Regions from separate parts of the Streptomyces sp. NPDC018045 genome, predicted to be linked through region 2. Evidence: riboswitches for the same ligand, from Rfam matches in the RefSeq annotation. Region 2 holds a riboswitch; each other region holds the start of a gene.
What was found. Region 2 has a riboswitch for cobalamin ahead of ACH4EB_RS20885 (ABC transporter substrate-binding protein). Riboswitches for the same ligand answer to the same signal wherever they lie in the genome.
Positions count from the first base shown of each region.

Region 1 (4,641 bases), on a different contig from region 2:
CCGGCATGACGTACCCGGCCATGTGGTCCTCCAGGCCGAGCGCGAACATGATGTCGGCGATCCCGACGTCGTTGGTGACCACCCGCCGGGGCGCCTTGTCGTACGTCGTCCTCGTCCCGCAGTTCTCGACCGTCACCGGGTAGTGACCGGACCCGCTCGGCCCGGACGCCTTGGCCGCGCCGTCCTTGCCGTCCTCGGCGACGTGCGCGCCGCAGCCGGTGAGCGCGGCGAGCGTGAGGGCGGTGAGCAGGGCGGCGGTGCGGTGGCGGGTGCGCATGGGGCTCCTCGGGGCGGGCTTCACGACGGGCTTCGCGGGGGTTGGTACGGCAGGTTGTAGGGGGCTTGGTCCGGGGGGCGCGGCGGTCGTCAGGAGGCGGCCGACGGGGCGGTACGGCCGGGCAGGCGGTCGAACAGGAGCTGTACGGCGCCGGTTTCGGGGTGCGGTACGCGGTGTGCGCGCACCCCGAACACCTCGGCCAGCAGCTCCGGCCCCAGCACGTCGTGCGGCGCGCCGGAGGCGACGATGCGCCCGCCGGAGATGACGTACAGCTCGTCGCAGTGCCCGGCGGCCAGGTTCAGGTCGTGCAGCGCGGTCAGCACCGTCAGTCCGCTGTCCCGCACCAGCGCCAGCAGTTCGAGCTGCTGGGCGATGTCGAGGTGGTTCGTCGGCTCGTCCAGCACCAGCACCCGCGGCTCCTGGGCCAGCGCGCGGGCGATCAGGACGCGCTGCTTCTCCCCGCCGGACAGGCTCAGGAACGAGCGCTCGGCCAGGTGGGCCGCGCCGGTCCGTACCAGCGCCCGCTCGCACACCCGGAGGTCCGCCGCGCTCGGCCGCCCGGACCCGCGCTGGTGCGGCAGCCGCCCCATCGCGACGACCTCGGCGGCCGTGAACCCGAACTCGGTCGCCGACTCCTGGGGCAGCGCGGCCAGGTGCCGGGCCCCTTCGCGTACGCCCATGGTGTGCAGGTCGGTGCCGTCCAGCCGCACCGTCCCGGCGGCCGGGCGCAGCGCGCGGTAGGCGCAGCGCAGCAGGGTGGACTTGCCGCTGCCGTTGGGCCCGACCAGCCCGACGACCCGGCCGCTGTCCGCGCGCAGGGTGATGTCGTGCACGAGCCGGGCACCGGCCACGTCCACGGACACCGCGTCGATGTCGACCCGCATCAGACCCCGCCCCCGAACGTGTAGCCGCGGCGCCGCATCAGGAGGACGAAGGCCGGTACGCCGATCACGGCGGTGATCACCCCGACCGGCAGTTCGACGGGCGCCAGCAGCACCCGGGACAGGACGTCCACCCACACCATCAGCACCGCGCCCAGCAGCGGAGCCACCGCCAGCACCCGGCGGTGCCCGGCGCCCACCAGCATCCGGGTCACATGCGGCACCATCAGCCCGACGAAGCCGATCGCCCCGCTGACCGCGACCACCGCGCCGGTGACGGCCGCCGTGACCGCGAACAGTTCCCGCCGCAGCCGTCCGGGGTCCACGCCGAGCGCGGCGGCCGACTCGTCGCCCATGGCGAGCGCGTTCAGGCGGCCCGCGGAGAGCATCAGGTACAGCAGCGCGCCGGCCACCGCCGCCGCGGCGACGGGCAGTGAGCCCCAGCCCGCCCCGCTGAGGCTGCCGAGCAGCCACATCATGGCGGAGCGCGCCGCCTCGCCCCGGTCGGCGGCGAAGACCATCAGGGTGGAGAGTGCGGAGAAGCCGTAGTACATCGCGGAGCCGGTCAGCACCAGCCGCAGCGGCGTCAGGCCGTGCGCGCTGCGGGCCGCCGCGTACACCAGCGCCATGGCCAGCAGCGCCGAGCCGAAGGCGGCCGTGGACAGCGCCCAGACGCCGAGCGCCGCCAGCGAGCCGAAGAGCAGGACGGCGTTGGCACCGACCGCCGCGCCGGAGGAGATGCCGAGTACGAAGGGATCGGCGAGGGCATTGCGCACCAGGGCCTGGACGGCCACGCCGATGGCGGACAGCCCCGCGCCGACGACGGCGGCCAGGAGCGCGCGCGGGAAGCGCAGCTCCCACACGATGGTGTACGCGGAGACCTCGTCGGAGGTGATGGTGCCGCCGCTCAGCCCGGAGCCGAGGTGGCGCAGCACCTCATCCCACCCGATGCCGGCGGCGCCGAGGCCGACGCCGCACACCAGCGAGGCGAGCAGGACGACGGCGAGCCCGGCGACCAGCGGCCCGGTGGGCACCGGCGAGCCGGTACGCGGCCGGGCGCCGGCGGGGTCCGCGCCGTGGGCGGGATCTGCGGTACGGGCGGAGGCGGCCAAGAGGACGTACGCCTTCGGCTCGGGCCGTGTCCGTACGGTCAGGGGCCGGCGCGTGGCGCGAGGCCGGCGGCGGTGTCCCCTCGCAGTCCACGGCGAGTTGTCAGGAACGGGCGCCCCCGCGGGTGATCGGGCTGGCGGAACGGACGTTCCGCACACCGTTGCGGGTCAGCGCCGGACTCTCACCGGACTTCCCCCGCGGGGCGCTCTGCGACTGTGTGTGCTGTCTTGCGTGTGCTGTCTGACGTGCAGGCCGTCTACTTGAAGAAGGCGATGCCGTCGTCCGGCAGGTCCTTGAGGTCCTTGGCCCACTCGCTGGGGTCGACGACCTTCTTCAGGTGGGCCGACATGTACGGGCGCAGCGGCACCTCGGGGGTGGCCTTCTCGCCGACCCACATCAGGTCGCTGTTCACGTACCCGTACAGGCGCTTGCCGCCGGTGTACGGGCCGGAGGCGGCGGTGCGCGCCACGGCGTCGGTCGCCAGGTCGATCTGCGGCTTCTGGTCGGCCAGCTCGCCGTACCAGACCTCCGCGACACCGCCGTCGCGGATCATCACGATCTCGACCTTGCGGTCCTTGTCGATGCGCCAGTAGCCGGACTCGGTCTCCAGCGGTGCGACCTTCTTGCCCTCGGCGTCGAGCACCCAACTGTGCGAGGTGTATTCGAGGAAGTCACGCCCGTCGTGGGTGAAGGTGACCTCTTGGCCGAAGTTGCACTTCTCGGTACCGGGGAAGTCCGCGACGCCCGCGCCCTCCCAGTTGCCGAGCAGGAAGGCGAGGGGCACGAGGGCCGGGTTCAGGTCGGACGGGATCTCGATCATCAGCTCAGGCGATCTGTATCGGGGAAAAGGTGGTAGGGGCGCGCGAAGCGCTCGTACCCGGGGTGCGGGCGGCGGGCGGGAGTCAGCGCTGGCCCTGGTACAGCTTCTTCCAGGTCAGCCCGGCGAAGGCGACGACGCCGACGGCGACCAGGACGAGCAGGGTGGTGAAGACTGCCTCAAGCACGAGCGCGCTCCTCGGACGGAGTGAGGTGTTACGGACCGGAAGCGAGTCTAGTCGGCATGGCCGGTGGCGGCGCTGTGAGGTCGGTCCCGCCGGGTGACCGGCGGCGTGGGCCGCGGTTCTAGAGTGACCGTATGGCCAAGAAGCTGGTGATCAAGGTGACGGCGGGGTCGGACGCCCCCGAGCGGTGCTCGCAGGCGTTCACGGTGGCGGCGGTGGCCGTGGCCAGCGGGGTGCACGTCTCCCTGTGGCTGACCGGGGAGTCGGTGTGGTTCGCGCTGCCGGGGCGCGCGGCGGAGTTCGAGCTGCCGCACGCGGCGCCGCTGCCGGACCTGATCGACGGGATCGTGTCGGGCGGCGGCACCATCACCGTGTGCACCCAGTGCGCGGCCCGCCGGGACATCGACGAGAAGGACCTCATCGAGTGCGCCCGGATCGCCGGAGCGCAGGTCTTCGTGAGCGAGATCATGCCGGACGGCGTGCAGGCGCTCGTCTACTGAGGGCGGCTGAGGGCGGCGGGCCGGAGGACGGCTCAGCGGCGGCCGGAGCCGGGGCCGTGGTCGTCCAGCTCGCGCCACCACCGGTCCGACTCGGGGTCGCCCGACTCGTCCCACCAGCGCTCACCCGGCTCCCGCCGGTTGCCGATGATCGCCGCGAACGGCGGGATGACCATGGCGACCACGCACATCGCCACGGCCGCCGGTACGGACCACAGCCGTACGACGCCCCACGCCAGCACGAACAGGGCGATGCACACGCCCATCAGGACGAAGTACCGGCGGTGCCGGCGCTGCGCGGGCGGACGCTGGTGCGCGGACATGGTTCCACCGTAGATCCGGCCGCCGCGGCTGGGAAGCGCGGCGGGCCGCACCCCTTGCGAAGGCGTCCAAACCCCTGGGGCGCGGCCCGGCGGCCGTACGTGCGTACGTGGTGTCAGACGGCGATGGCGACCTCCGCGAGGCCACCGTGCTGCGCGACGACGGTGCGGTCCGCGGTCGCGCCCGGGACCAGGGCGCGCAGCGTCCAGGTGCCCTCGGCCGCGTAGAAGCGGAACTGCCCGGTCGCCGAGGTGGGGACCTCGGCGGTGAACTCGCCGGTGCTGTCCAGCAGGCGCACGTAACCGGTGACGGGCTGGCCGTCGCGGGTCACGCTGCCCTGGATCGTGGTCTCGCCCGGCTTGATGGCCGAAGCGTCCGGGCCGCCGGCCTTGGCTCCACACATGGGGGTACTTCCTTGGTGGTTGAGGGGTACGGGAGGGAGGCGGTGCGGCGGTGCGCTACTTGGCGGCGCCGAGCTCGATCGGCACGCCGACCAGCGAGCCGTACTCGGTCCAGGAGCCGTCGTAGTTCTTGACGTTGCTCTGGCCGAGCAG
Region 1 is NZ_JBIRFL010000007.1:307,371-312,011, reverse strand. It holds gene ACH4EB_RS19780 (ABC transporter substrate-binding protein) at 1-277, opposite strand, end outside; gene ACH4EB_RS19775 (ABC transporter ATP-binding protein) at 367-1,161, opposite strand; gene ACH4EB_RS19770 (FecCD family ABC transporter permease) at 1,161-2,270, opposite strand; cobalamin riboswitch at 2,370-2,501, opposite strand; gene ACH4EB_RS19765 (FABP family protein) at 2,525-3,088, opposite strand; gene ACH4EB_RS19760 (DsrE family protein) at 3,404-3,769, shown strand; gene ACH4EB_RS19755 (DUF3099 domain-containing protein) at 3,802-4,089, opposite strand; gene ACH4EB_RS19750 (DUF1416 domain-containing protein) at 4,203-4,490, opposite strand; gene ACH4EB_RS19745 (sulfurtransferase) at 4,546-4,641, opposite strand, start outside.
Region 1: another riboswitch for cobalamin. It lies ahead of ACH4EB_RS19770 (FecCD family ABC transporter permease); the one in region 2 lies ahead of ACH4EB_RS20885 (ABC transporter substrate-binding protein).

Region 2 (4,641 bases):
GTCACCGCGGGCGAGGCCACCAACCCGAAGAAGGTCCTGCCGAAGGCCATCAACACCGTGCCGTGGCGGATCGGCCTCTTCTACATCGGCGCGCTCATCATCATCCTGTCCGTCGTGAGCTGGACCGTCTTCAAGCCGGGCGTGAGCCCCTTCGTCGCGGCCTTCCAGCAGATCGGCCTGCCGGCCGGCGCGGCCATCGTCAACTTCGTCGTGCTGACCGCGGCGCTGTCCTCGGCCAACTCCGGCATGTACTCCACCGGCCGGATGCTGCGCGACCTCGCGCTCAACGGCCAGGGGCCCAAGCTGTTCACCCGCCTCAGCAAGAACGGCCTGCCGACCTGGGGCACCGGCGTCTCCGTCGCGATGATGCTGTTCGGCGTGGGGATCAACTACCAGTGGCCGGGCAAGGCCTTCGACCTGGTCGTCTCCTTCGCGACGATCTCCGGTATGTGGGCCTGGATCATGATCCTGCTGTCGCAGCTCCGGTTCCGGGCCAAGGCCGACCGCGGTGAGCTGCCGCAGTCCGAGTTCAAGGCGCCCGGCGCCCCGTACACCTCGATCTTCGCGCTGGCCTTCATCGGCATGGTGATCGTGATGATGGGCGTGGACCCGGACGCCCGCGTCTCGCTGTACGCGGCGCCGTTCTGGGCGCTGGTCCTGGGCGTCAGCTACCTGGTGCTCAAGTCCCGCAACCCGGAGATGTTCGCCAGGCCGGCCGCTCCCGCCGTGGGGGCGGCGGCGGCCGGCAAGAGCGGCGACCAGGACTGAGAACGGCCCCTTCCGGGGCGGACTTTCCGTGCCTGTCCAGCATGCGGGCCGGTGCGTACCAACCTTCGGTACGCACCGGCCCGCCTGCTTATTCTTGGGCCCATGCTGACCCTTACCAAGGCTCTGTACGACCAGATCGTGGACCACGCCCGCAAGGACCATCCCGACGAGGCCTGCGGCATGGTCGCGGGTCCGGAGGGCAGCGGCCGCCCCGAGCGGTTCATCCCGATGCTCAACGCCGCCCGCTCGCCCACCTTCTACGAGTTCGACTCCTCGGACCTGCTGAAGCTCTACCGCGAGCTGGACGACCGGGACGAGGAGCCGGTGATCATCTACCACTCGCACACCGCCACCGAGGCGTACCCGTCCCGTACGGACATCTCCTACGCCAACGAGCCCGGCGCCCACTACGTCCTGGTCTCCACGGCCGACACCGACGACGCCGGACCGTTCCAGTTCCGCTCGTTCCGGATCGTGGACGGCGTGGTCACGGAAGAAGACGTCGAGGTCGTCGACGCCTACTGAGCACCGCGGCGGCGGACGCCGCCCGCGCACCTGACACACTGTGCCGCATCACCTCGGGCGGCAGGACCCAGGAACCCGGTGCGAATCCGGGACGGTCCCGCCACTGTGACCAGGCCGCATGCCTGGAAGCCAGGAACTGACCTGCCGCCCTCAGCACACCGACCAGGGGACGCGGATCCCCCGGAGGAGGCACGGCCATGGCCAGATCCAGGTCCCGCGGCGCGCTGCGCGCGCTCACGGCGGCGGCGCTCCTGCTGCCGCTCGCCGCCTGCGGCACCGACGGCGACGGGAAGGCGCCCGGCGGGGCCACGGCGAAGACGGCCGGCTTCCCGTACACCGTCGAGAACTGCGGCGTACGCACCACCTTCGAGGCACCGCCCGAGCGCGTGGTGACCATGAACCAGCACACCACCGAGATCATGCTCGCCCTCGGCCTCAAGGACCGGCTGGCCGGCACCGCCTACCTCGACGACAAGGTGCTGCCGCAGTACGAGAAGGACTACCGGAGCGTCAAGGTCCTCGCCAAGGGATACCCCTCCTACGAGACGCTGCTCGGCGCCAACCCCGACTTCGTCTACGGCGGTTACGCCAGCGCCTTCGACAAGGGCGAGGGCCGCGAACGGGCCGCGCTGGAGAAGTCCGGCATCAAGACCCGCCTGAACGTCGAGTACTGCTCCCACGGCAGGACCGGCATTCGGCAGCTCGCCCAGGAGATCCGCGAGGTCGGCGCCACCTTCGGCGTACGCGACCGGGCCGAAGCCCTGGTCAAGAAGGCCGAGACGACGATCGCCGCCACCAAGGACAAGCTGAAGGGGACCGACCCGGCCGCCGTCTTCGTCTACGACAGCGGCGACTCCGCCGTGCACACCGCGGGCGGCCAGGGCATCGGCAACGAGATCATTTCCCTCGCCGGCGGCCGCAACGTCTTCGCGGACCGGGCCAAGACCTGGGCCGACGTGTCCTGGGAGCAGATCGTCGAGCGCAAGCCCGAGATCATCGTGATCTACGACTACGGCGGTATCAGCGTCGCGGCGAAGAAGAAGCGGCTGCTCGACGACCCCGCGCTCCAGGACGTACCGGCCATCAAGAACAAGCGGTTCGCGGTGCTGCCGTTGTCCAGCGCGGTACTCGGCGTACGCGTACCCGACGCCGTCCGGTCGCTGGCCGGACAGCTTCACCCCGACGCCGTCAAGTAGCCCCGGTGACCTGCACGACCGCGGCACCGCCGCGCCGCCTGCGCCACACCCTCGTCCTGACCGTGCTCGCCGCCGCCCTGCTCGCGGCGGGCCTGGCCGGGCTCGTCCTCGGCTCCGTCCGCGTCCCGCCCGGCGACGTGCTGCGCATCCTGACCGGGGACGCGCCCGCCGGCCCGTTCCCGACCATCGTCCTCGACGTACGGCTGCCGCGCGTCCTGCTCGGCGCCGTCGTCGGCGCGGGGCTCGCCGTCATCGGCACCGTCCTACAGGCGCTGGTCCGCAACCCGCTCGCCGACCCGTTCCTGCTCGGCGTCTCCTCCGGGGCCTCGACCGGCGCCGTCATGGTCGTCGTCCTCGGCGTCGGCGGCGGCCTGGCCGGCGCGGTCGCGATGCCGCTGGCCGCCTTCGCCGGATCGCTGGGCGCGCTGGTCGCCGTCTACGCCCTGGCCCGGCGCGGCGGCACCATGACGACCGGACGGCTGGTGCTGGCGGGCGTCGCGGTGCAGTACATCCTCTCCGCGCTGACCAGCCTCGTCCTGGTCACCTCGGCCCGGGCCGAACACCTGCGGTCCCTCATGTTCTGGACGCTGGGCGGCCTCGGCCAGGCCCGCTGGGACACCCTGTGGCTGCCCGCCCTCGTGCTGCTCGCCGGTCTCGCCCTGCTGCTCACCCTCGCCCGGCCGCTCGACCTGCTGCTCGTGGGCGAGGAGGGCGCCACCGTCCTCGGCCTGGACACCGGCCGCTTCCGCGCCGCCGTCTTCGTCCTCGCGTCACTGGTCACCGGCGTACTCGTGGCGGCCAGCGGGTCGATCGGCTTCGTCGGGCTGATGGTGCCGCACGCCGTCCGCATGCTCGTCGGCGCCTCGCACCGCGCCCTGCTGCCGGTCGTCGCGCTGGCGGGCGCGGTCTTCGTCGTCCTCGCCGACCTGCTGGCCCGCACCGTCGCCGGCTCCCAGGAGATCCCCGTCGGGGTGGTCACCGCCCTGGCCGGCGGCCCGTTCTTCCTGTGGCTGCTGCGCCGCACCACCCGTACGGAAGGGATCACCGGATGAGCGGCCGGAGCACGGACACGGACACCCCGGCGGGCGCCGCCCCCGCCGAACTGCGGACCGAGGGCCTGTCGTACGGCGTCGACGGCCGTCATCTCGTCGACGGCGCCGACCTGCACGTCGCCCCGGGCGAGACGGTCGGCCTGGTCGGGCCCAACGGCAGCGGCAAGACCACCCTGCTGCGCTGCGTCTACGGCACCCTGGCCCCCACCCACGGCCGGATCACCCTGGACGGCCGGGACCTGGCCGGGTTCACGGCCAAGGAGCGGGCCCGGCGCGTCGCCACCGTCCCCCAGGACGGCAGCGGCACCTTCGAGCTGACCGTGCGCGAGATCGTCGCCATGGGCCGCTCCCCGCACAAGCGCTTCTGGGAGACCGACTCGGCGGCCGACACCGCCCTCGCCGACCGGGCACTGGCGTGGGTGGGCGTCGCGGAGCTGCGCGACCGTTCCTTCGCCGCGCTCTCGGGCGGCGAACGGCAGCGCGTCCTGGTCGCGCGGGCACTCGTGCAGCAGCCGTCCCTGCTCGTCCTCGACGAGCCGACCAACCACCTCGACATCCGCTACCAGCTCGACGTTCTCGCCCTCGTCGCCGGCCTGGGCACCAGCACCCTGCTCGCACTGCACGACCTCAACCTCGCCGCGTACTACTGCGACCGCCTGTACGTGCTGCGCGCGGGCCGCGTCGTCGCCCAGGGAACGCCGCACGAGGTCCTCACCCCCGACCTGCTGGCCGACGTGTACGGGGTCGCCGCCGAGGTCAGCGCGCACCCGCTGACCGGGGCGCCGACGGTGGTGTACCTGCCGCCGGACGCGAAGGCCCGCACGGCGGGGCGACGGTGAGCGCGTACGAGGGGGCGGCCGCCCGCCGGCCGACCGCCTGTCAGCAGGCCGCCCTCCGGCAGGCCGCCACTCGGCAAGCCGTTCCCGGGGGCACGGAAGGTCCGCACGCCGCGCTCGCCGCACTCGCCGCGCACGGCCCCCGCTACCACCTCGGCCTGGGCGCGCCGCCGCCCGGCGGGACCGGCTGGCTCGCCGCCGACCGGCTGCTCGACCCGTACGGCCCGGAACTGTCCCGCCTGTTGGACACCGAGCACCAGGGCA
Region 2 is NZ_JBIRFL010000008.1:205,979-210,619, reverse strand. It holds gene ACH4EB_RS20895 (amino acid permease) at 1-768, shown strand, start outside; gene ACH4EB_RS20890 (Mov34/MPN/PAD-1 family protein) at 871-1,293, shown strand; cobalamin riboswitch at 1,332-1,453, shown strand; gene ACH4EB_RS20885 (ABC transporter substrate-binding protein) at 1,491-2,489, shown strand; gene ACH4EB_RS20880 (FecCD family ABC transporter permease) at 2,495-3,541, shown strand; gene ACH4EB_RS20875 (ABC transporter ATP-binding protein) at 3,538-4,380, shown strand; gene ACH4EB_RS20870 (hypothetical protein) at 4,377-4,641, shown strand, end outside.

Region 3 (4,641 bases), on a different contig from region 2:
CGATCACCTGGTGTCCAAGTCGGTGTACGCCAAGGATCCGGACGGCAACGAGTTCGAGGTCATGTGGCGGGTGCCGCGGGAGGACTGGCCGGGGCCGGACGAACCGGACCGGCTCCGTCCGCTCGACCTCGAAGCCGAGCTGGCGCGCTGGGGGCGGGACGTGAAGACGGGCGCGGCGGCCGGTTCCGCGACTTGAGGGGGAGGGGGCGCGGCGCCCGGGTCGGCGGTGCGAAGGGGAAGGTGGGCGCGGCGCCCGGGTCGGCAGCTTGAGAGCGGGGTACGCGTGGTCGGGTCGGCTCCGCGTCCCCGTAGGCCAAGCAGCCTTCCGATCCCGGCTCCGCGCCCCCGCACGCCAAGCGACCTACCGCCCCCCAGCCGCCGCGCCTCCTAGGTCAAGCGGCCTCCCGGCCCTCCGTCGCCCGGGCCGACCAGCGCTTTTCCACCCCGGCCAGCCGCCAGTACGCCAGGGCGGCCGCCCAGACGACCACGAACAGGCCGACGATGATGAAGCCCACGTTGTCCAGGTCGATCGACGAGATCCAGCCGGTGAGGCCGTCGGTGAGGCCCAGCTTCTCGTGCAGGACGGTGACCAGTTCGATGGTTCCGATGAAGAAGGCGACGGCGATCGACAGGCCGGTGATCGTGAGGTTGTAGTAGACCTTGCGTACCGGGTTCGAGAACGCCCACTGGTACGCGAAGTTCATGAACGTACCGTCCAGCGTGTCGAACAGGCTCATCCCCGCAGCGAAGAGCAGCGGCAGGACCAGGATCGCGTACCACGGCAGACCGGCCGCCGCGCCGCTGCCCGCCATCACCATCAGCGTCACCTCGGTCGCGGTGTCGAAGCCGAGGCCGAAGAGCAGGCCGAGCGGGTACATCTGGCCGGGCCGGGTGATGGAGCGGGTGAAGCGGCCCAGTACGCGGTTCATGAAGCCGCGGGAGTCGAGGTGCTGTTCCAGCTCCGTCTCGTCGTACCGGCCCTGCCGCATCGCGCGGAACACCCGCCAGATGCCCGCCAGCGCGACGAGGTTGAGGGCGGCGATGAGGTAGAGGAAGCCGCCGGAGACCGTGGTGCCCACGGTGCCGAGCACCTGGTGGGCGCTCGATCCGTCGTCGAGCAGGGTGCCGGCCAACTGTGCGCCGCCGGCGACCAGGGCCGCCATGGCGACGACCACGCTGGAGTGCCCGAGCGCGAACCAGAAGCCCACCGAGACCGGGCGCTTGCCGTCGGCCATCAGTTTGCGGGTGGTGTTGTCGATGGCGGCGATGTGGTCGGCGTCGAAGGCGTGCCGCATGCCGAGGGTGTACGCGGTGATGCCGAGGCCGACCCCGAAGACCTGCGAGCCCACGGTGTAGTGCTGCGGCACGACCAGCAGGAAGAGCACACCGAAGGCGACGACGTGCAGGGCGGCTATGACCGCCATCAGGCCCGCGGTCCGCACGGTGTCCTGGCGCCGCCAGCGAAACCCGGGCAGAAGGGGCGGGGAGGGGGAAGGCGAGGGGGACGACGTTGCGGCTGGGGGAGGGGTTGGCGGAGAAGTCGGGGACGGCGTAGGGGAATCGGCGGACAGGGGCATCCGGTGGTCACGCTCCAGCACCTCGTGGATCATTTCGTGAGATGCCGTGGCCGGTCTCCTGGCTGACGGGTGTACGCGCCCGCCCCTGCCTTCCCGGCCGCGGGCTGCGGCCAGTGGCTCCGTACGGGCGCCCGGCGCGTACGGAAAGGGGCGGGAACTTCCCGATCACAGTGGCGAGGGCCGCTCCGGTCTGGACCCGAAGGTCTTCACCGGTCTTCCCGACACCACGGCCCGGACACTCTAACGCCCGCTGGCCACATGGTCATGGTCATGATCGCTGGATGGTCATCGGACAGGGGCGTCGGACAAGGTCATCGGACCAACATGGCGGGAACCCGGGGCGCCGTCCGCTCGACTACCTGGTCCTGGGCCCGTATACGCGGGCCGTGGGCAGTCGAGAGGCAGGGAGAGCGGACGTATGCGTCCTCGCGTGGGTCTGGTGAAGTCGGTGACCGGAAAGCGATCGGTGACGACGGCGGCGTCAGTGGTGGTGCTGGCGGTGGCCGCGCTGGCCACTGGTTGCGGCAGTGGTGACGGGCGTACGGCTGCGGGCGGATCGGCCGGTTCGGGCGGCGCGGCGGGAGGCTTTCCCGTCACGGTTGCCGATTGCGACGGGCGGCGGACGACGTTCACCGAGGCGCCGCGGAAAATCGTCACGAGCAATGCGGCGAGCCTGGAAATGCTGCTCCGGCTGGGTGCGGGTGACCGGGTCATCGGTACCGGATTCCCGCCCGGAAAGGGCACGTTGCCGCCTGAACTCGATGCCCGCGCGCAGCGTGTCCCGGTGCTGGGGAAGACGGTGATTCCGAAGGAGAAGCTGCTCGGTTCCGGAGCCGACGTCTATATCGACACGTTCGCTTCCATGGGCACCATGGGTGGAGCGGCGACCGGGCCGACCGAGGAGGAATTCGCCGCGGCGGGCATCAAGCACGTCTATCTGGCGTCGACGGCGTGCGCGCCGCGCAAGAAGGTGCCGCAGCGGGATCTGTCGGCGGTGGAGGGCGACATTCAGCGGCTCGGGCAGGTCACGGGCACTTCGCAGCGTGCGACGCAACTGGTGAGGGAGATGCGGAAGAAGGTCTCCTCGGTACATGCGGCCCTCGCGGACGTGCCCGCGGCGAAGCGGCCGTCGTACTTCTTCTTCGATTTCGACGCGGGGACGAAACAGCCCGTCGCGGTCTGCAATCGCCAGGTGGCGAACGCGGTGTTGACCGAAGCCGGGGCGCGGAACGTCTTCGCGGACTGCGCGAGCGCTTTCAAGCCGGTGTCGTGGGAGGACGTGGTCGGCAAGGACCCGGACTGGATTCAACTCGGCGTACGGAACCGGGGCAGCGCCGCGGCCAACGAGAAGGCATTCGACGAGGCCGAGAGATTTCTCAAGGAGTTTCCGGCCACGGCGGGGCTGCGGGCGGTGAAGGACGGAAAATTCCTTCGGATCGGCTCGGAGCGGACGACCATCGCCGGGGTGGGCAATGCCGACACGGTACGGCAGATCGCGGAGACGCTCTACCCGGACCGGCTGGCCACGTCCGGGGCGGGCCGCTGATGGCGCCGTTCGGTGCTGAGCGGGCCGATCAGGTTGAGCGGGATGGGCGGGCCAAGTCGGCCGGACGGGCCGAGACGTCCGGACGGGCCGAGACGTCCGAGCGGGCCGAGCCGGCTGAGCGGGCCAAGTCGGCCGAGCGGTCCGAGTCAGCCGGGCGGGCCGAGGGGGCCGGGCAGGCCGGGCAGGCCGAGCGGGTCGAGGAGCGTAACGGGTCGGACCGTACGGCCCCGGACGCTGCCCCTACGGGAGCCGTAGGCGCGGCTCGTACCGTATGGCTCGCCATCGGTCTGCTGGTCGCGCTGCTCGGCGCGCTGACCGCGGCCGTCGCGCTCGGTGCCACCGACATCGCTCCGGCCGAGGTGTGGTCGGTGGTGTTCCGGCGGCTGGGCGGTGAGCCGCCCCGGCCGGGTACGGACGACCTGATCGTCTGGCAGCTACGCGTTCCGAGGGCGCTGCTCGCCGCGCTGGTCGGCGCGGGCCTCGGGCTCGTCGGTACGGCCACCCAGGCGCTGGTGCGCAACCCGCTGGCGGACCCGTACCTGCTGGGCATCTCCAACGGTGCGTCGCTCGGCGCGGTGGCCGCGATCGTGCTGGGCGCGGGCGCGATGGCGGGAACGGGCGGGGTGTTCGGCGCGGGCGGAACGTTCGGCCTGGGTGGGGGCGTGGGTCTGTCGCTGGCCGCCTTCACCGGGGCGCTCGCCTCGTTCGCGCTGGTGTGGACGCTGGCCCGCCGGGGCGGCGGCTTCGCGCCGCTGCGGCTGGTGCTGGCCGGGGTCGGCATCGGGCAGTTCCTGGCGGGGTTCACCAGCTATCTCGTCCTACAGGCCGGGGACGAGCAGCAGACGCGCGGCGTGCTGTTCTGGCTGATGGGCAGCCTCGGCGGCGCCACGTGGGGCACGCTCGTCCTGCCGGCGCTCGCCGTGCCGGCCGGGCTGCTGGTCCTCCAGGCGCGGGCCCGCGCGCTGAACGCGCTCACGATGGGGGACGAGACGGCGGCGAGCGTCGGCGTGGACGTCGTCCGGCTGCGCCGCACGCTGTTCGTGGTGACCAGCCTGCTCACCGGCGTCCTGGTGTCGGTGTCCGGGGCGGTCGCCTTCGTGGGGCTGATGGTGCCGCATCTGTGCAGGCTGATCGTGGGGGGCGACCACCGCAGGCTGCTGCCGCTGGCCGCGCTGACCGGGGCGCTCCTGCTGGTGGTGGTGGACATCGTGTGCCGTACCGCCATGGATACCCAGGAACTGCCCGTGGGCGTGGTGACGGCGCTGATCGGCGCGCCGGTGCTGCTGTACGTCCTGGACCGGCGGCTGGGGGGCGGGACGTGAGCGGGGGCGAGAGCGTCAGCGGGGAGGAGAACGGGGGCGGGGACGGGAATGGGGACGTGAGCGGGAGCGGGCCTACGGGTGTGGGCGCCGCGGCTGCCGTTACGGGCCCGGTGACGGACAGAGCTACGGATACGGCTACGGACACAGCTACGGAAATGGCTACGGACACAGCTACGGACACAGCTACGGAGACGGC
Region 3 is NZ_JBIRFL010000001.1:587,871-592,511, reverse strand. It holds gene ACH4EB_RS02470 (VOC family protein) at 1-196, shown strand, start outside; gene ACH4EB_RS02465 (HoxN/HupN/NixA family nickel/cobalt transporter) at 393-1,610, opposite strand; cobalamin riboswitch at 1,608-1,821, opposite strand; gene ACH4EB_RS02460 (ABC transporter substrate-binding protein) at 2,065-3,123, shown strand; gene ACH4EB_RS02455 (iron chelate uptake ABC transporter family permease subunit) at 3,123-4,445, shown strand.
Region 3: another riboswitch for cobalamin. It lies ahead of ACH4EB_RS02465 (HoxN/HupN/NixA family nickel/cobalt transporter); the one in region 2 lies ahead of ACH4EB_RS20885 (ABC transporter substrate-binding protein).

Region 4 (4,641 bases), on a different contig from region 2:
CAGCGACTGGCTCTGGTCGAGGTAGGGCGTACGGTCCGCCGCCATGTCGATCAGCGCGCGCTGCGGGATCTCCCAGGCCGTGCGGTACAGCTCGCGGATGCCGGCGGGAATCCAGTCCAGCTCCTGCACCGAGCCGTTGGCCTCGCGCAGCGCGTCACGAGTGCGCGCGTCCCACAGGCCCAGCGCCTTCAGCTCCTCGATCAGGTACGCGTTGACCTGGAGGAATTCGCCCGACAGCGTCTCGCGCTTGAACAGGTTCGAGACCTGCGGCTCGATGCACTCGTACACGCCCGCGATGGAGGCGATGGTGGCGGTCGGCGCGATGGCCAGCAGCAGCGAGTTGCGCATCCCGGTCGCCGCGATACGGGCGCGCAGCGCCGCCCACCGGTCCGCCCAGCGCGGCTCGGCGTTCGGGTAGTGGTCGGGGTGCAGCACGCCGCGGGCCGTACGGGTCGCGGACCAGGCCGGGTGCGGGCCGTGCCGCTCGGCGAGGTCGGCGGACGCCTCGTACGCCGCGAGCATGATCCGCTCGGAGATGCGGGTGGACAGCTCCCGCGCCTCGGGCGAGTCGAAGCCCAGCCGCAGCCGGAAGAAGACGTCCTGGAGGCCCATCAGGCCCAGGCCCACCGGGCGCCAGCGGGAGTTGGAGGCGCCGGCCTGCTCGGTCGGGTAGAAGTTGATGTCCACCACGCGGTCCAGGAAGGTCACGGCGGTGCGGACCGTGGCGTCCAGCCGCTCCCAGTCCATCTCACCGTCGTCACCCAGGTGGGCGGCGAGGTTGACCGAGCCGAGGTTGCAGACGGCGGTCTCGCCGTCGTCAGTGACCTCCAGGATCTCGGTGCACAGGTTCGAGGAGTGCACGACCTTGCCGGGCTCGGCGGTCTGGTTCGCGGTGCGGTTGGCGGCGTCCTTGAAGGTCATCCAGCCGTTGCCGGTCTGCGCGAGGGTGCGCATCATCCGCGAGTACAGGACGCGGGCCGGGACCTGCTTGACGGCGCGGCCCTCGGCCTCGGCCTTGCGGTACGCGGCGTCGAACTCGTCGCCGTACAGGTCCACCAGTTCGGGCGCGTCGCTGGGGGAGAACAGCGACCAGTCGGCGTCGGCCTCCACGCGGCGCATGAACTCGTCGGGGATCCAGTGCGCGATGTTCAGGTTGTGGGTGCGCCGGGCCTCCTCGCCCGTGTTGTCGCGCAGCTCCAGGAACTCCTCCAGGTCCGCGTGCCAGGTCTCCAGGTAGACGCAGGCGGCGCCCTTGCGCCGGCCGCCCTGGTTCACGGCCGCGACCGAGGCGTCCAGGGTGCGCAGGAACGGCACGATGCCGTTGGAATGGCCGTTGGTGCCGCGGATCAGCGAGCCGCGGGCGCGGACCCGGGAGTACGACAGGCCGATGCCGCCGGCGTGCTTCGACAGCCGCGCCACCTGGTGGTAGCGGTCGTAGATCGAGTCCAGCTCGTCCAGCGGGGAGTCCAGCAGGTAGCAGGAGGACATCTGCGGGTGCCGGGTGCCGGAGTTGAACAGCGTCGGCGAGGAGGGCAGGTACGACAGTGTGCTGGTCAGCCGGTACAGCTCGGCGACGTCGGCCAGGGCCCGCTCGCTGTGGTCCTCGGCCAGGCCACAGGCCACCCGCAGCAGGAAGTGCTGCGGGGTCTCGATCACCTGGCGGGAGATCGGGTGGCGCAGCAGGTAGCGGGAGTGCAGGGTGCGCAGGCCGAAGTAGCCGAACCGGTCGTCCGCGCCGTCCGCCAGGGCGCGCTCCACCAACTCGTCCAGGCGGGCCGCGTGGGTCCGTACGAACTCCGCCGTGCTGTCGGCGATCAGGCCCTCGCGGTGGCCGACGGCGACGGAGGCCGAGAAGGCGGTCGCCCCCTCCGCGGCCGCCTCCTCGGCGATGGCGCGGGTCAGCAGGCGGGCGGCGAGCTTGGAGTACTGCGGCTCGTCGCCGATCAGGCCGGCCGCGGCCTCCATGGCCAGCGAGCGCAGCTCGGCCTCGTCGGAGCCGGGGTGGCGGCCGCGCAGCGCGGCGGCGGCGATCTTGCCCGGGTCGGTGGCGGGCAGGTCGGCGGTGAGGTCGGTCAGCGTGCGCAGCAGGGCGGCGCCGGGGCCGTCCTCGGCCCGGCCGCCGGTGCCCTGCCGGGGCTGCGTGTCCTTCGCGGGCTGCGCGACCTGCTCGGCTGCTGCGGGCTCCGTTGGCGCGATGGTCACGTGCTGCTCTCCCTCACTCGGCGAGGGTCCGGGGAGGGCACGGCGGCGCGTGCGGGCGTGCGGCGCCCCCGGCACGGCAAGGGGCGCGCGGGCACACCGCGCAGCGTCCACCGGTCCAACCCGCGAGACCCGGACGTATCGACGTCCGCGCCGGTTCCGGCGTGGACGTGCTGTGGGCAGGTCTTCGGACTCACGGGTGCGGTTTACGCACTTCGTACACCGTTGCGGGACAGTTCCGGATTCGCACCGGATTCCCCTGCGACGACAGCGAGCACGAGCATACATCTTGTGCTGCCTCGTGCACCCACCCCCATATCTTGTGTCGCGTTGGCGCGGGGTTGTCCGAAGCCGTGGTATTCGGCGGCCGTTCGGGGCGCGCTCCGGGGGTGGGCCGGGACCTCCGAGAGGGTGTCACGAGGCGGCTGCGAGGCCGTTCCCGGGGGGTTCCGAAGCCGTTGCCCGGCCGTTCCGAACGGCCTGGACAGCGGCTGATGCAGGGGGCGTATTGGTGGCGCGGAACGTCCCTGATGCGTTGACCGGGCCCCCTGAAGCGTATTGGCTCCTTGTCTGCTCCGTCGGCCGGCGGGGCGGGTGGGGGCCTTGTGTGAGGGGGGAAACATGCGAAGAACGGGTGGGGCGCGTGGCGCCGTGCGCGTCGTGGGTCTGGTGGCGGGAGCGTGTGCCGTGGCGGGGGTGCTGCCCGCGTCCGGGGCGGCCGCTTCGCCTGCGGCCGGGGTCACCGAGCGGGTCAGCGTGGCCGCGGACGGAACGCAAGGAAACGGTTTTTCCGGGGATCCGAAGCTCAGCGCGAACGGGCGGTTCGTGGCATTCACCTCGGAAGCCACCAATCTGGGGCCCACGGACACCAACGGCCACCAGGACGTCTACGTCAAGGATTTACGGACGGGAAAGGTCGACCTGGTCAGCGTCGGCAGCGACGGCACGCTCGGCGACGGCCTGTCCGGCTCGCCCGAGATCAGCGCCGACGGCCGGTACGTCGCCTTCTACTCCAGCGCGGCGAACCTGGTCAGCGGCGACACCAACGACGAGGGCGACGTCTTCGTCCACGACCGCCGCACCGGGCGCACCACCAGCCCCACCGCGGGCGCCGGGAAGTCCCCGTACGGGTACGGGGTGCAGAACTTCGCCCTCAGCGGCAGCGGCCACCGGCTCGCCTTCGGCTCTCACCGCCCGGACCTGGTGCCCGGCGACACCAACGAGAGCCTGGACATCTTCGTTCACGATGTGCGGGCGGGAACGGTACGACGGGTGAGCGCGGCGAGTGACGGCACCCAGGCCGACGCCGCGTCCGCCTTCCCGTCGATCAGCGCCGACGGCCGCCGGATCGCGTTCACCTCGAAGGCGCGGAACCTCACCCCCGCCGGGCCCGGCTTCCGCCGGCCGCCGCCGCAGGACCCCATGTACGTCCACGACCTGGACACCGGACGGACCCGGCCGGCGAGCCTGAGCACCACGGACGCCGTCGTCGGCGTGTCGCCGTCCCCGGGGCTCAGCCCCGACGGCCGGTACGCGGTCTTCTCCGCCCTGGCCGCGGACGTGGTGCCGGACGACACCAACGGCACGTACGACCTCTTCGCCCGCGACCTGGAGCAGGGCACCACCCGGCTGCTGTCCCGCGCGCACGACGGCTCCCAGGGCAACGGCTGGTCCTCCGACGGGCGGCTCAGCGCGGACAACCGGCGGCTCTTCTTCACCTCCGCCGCCACCAACCTGGTGCCCGGCGACACCAACGGCCAGGTCGACGGCTTCGTCCGCGACCTGCGGACCGGGCGCGTCGAGCGGATCAACGTCGGTGCGGGCGGCGGCCAGTCGGCGTCCTGGACGAACACCGCGGCACCCGACGCCACCGGGCGGCTGGCCGCGTTCGACTCACGCGACGCCGGGCTGGTGCCCGGGGACACGAACGGGACGGGCGACGTCTTCGTCCGCCGGCTCCGGCACTGACGTACCGGCCCGCCGACGCGCCCGCGTGCCGCGACACCGGCGCGCGGGCACGGGCCGCACCCAACGCACCGACCAGGAGGGGAACCGACCATGAGGCCCACCCGCACCACCGCACGAAGACTCACCGCAGTGACGGGCGTGTGCGCGCTCGCCGCGCTGCTGCCCGCCACGACGGCCGGCGCCCGGTCCGCGCCGCCGCCCGGCACCGAGCGGGCCAGCGTCGCCGCCGACGGCACCCAGGGCAACGGCGGCTCGTCCGGCTCGGCGCTCAGCGCCGACGGCCGGTACGTCACCTTCGACTCCGCCGCGACCAACCTGGTGCCCGGCGACACCAACGGGCAGTCGGACATCTTCGTCAAGGACCTGAGGTCGGGCGCCGTCGAACGGGTCGATGTGGCGAGCGACGGGGCCCAGGCCGACTCCTGGTCGTCCACACCCACCATCAGCGCCGACGGCCGCTACATCGCCTTCCAG
Region 4 is NZ_JBIRFL010000013.1:37,560-42,200, forward strand. It holds gene ACH4EB_RS25510 (ribonucleoside-diphosphate reductase subunit alpha) at 1-2,202, opposite strand, end outside; cobalamin riboswitch at 2,360-2,500, opposite strand; gene ACH4EB_RS25515 (TolB family protein) at 3,025-4,167, shown strand; gene ACH4EB_RS25520 (TolB family protein) at 4,258-4,641, shown strand, end outside.
Region 4: another riboswitch for cobalamin. It lies ahead of ACH4EB_RS25510 (ribonucleoside-diphosphate reductase subunit alpha); the one in region 2 lies ahead of ACH4EB_RS20885 (ABC transporter substrate-binding protein).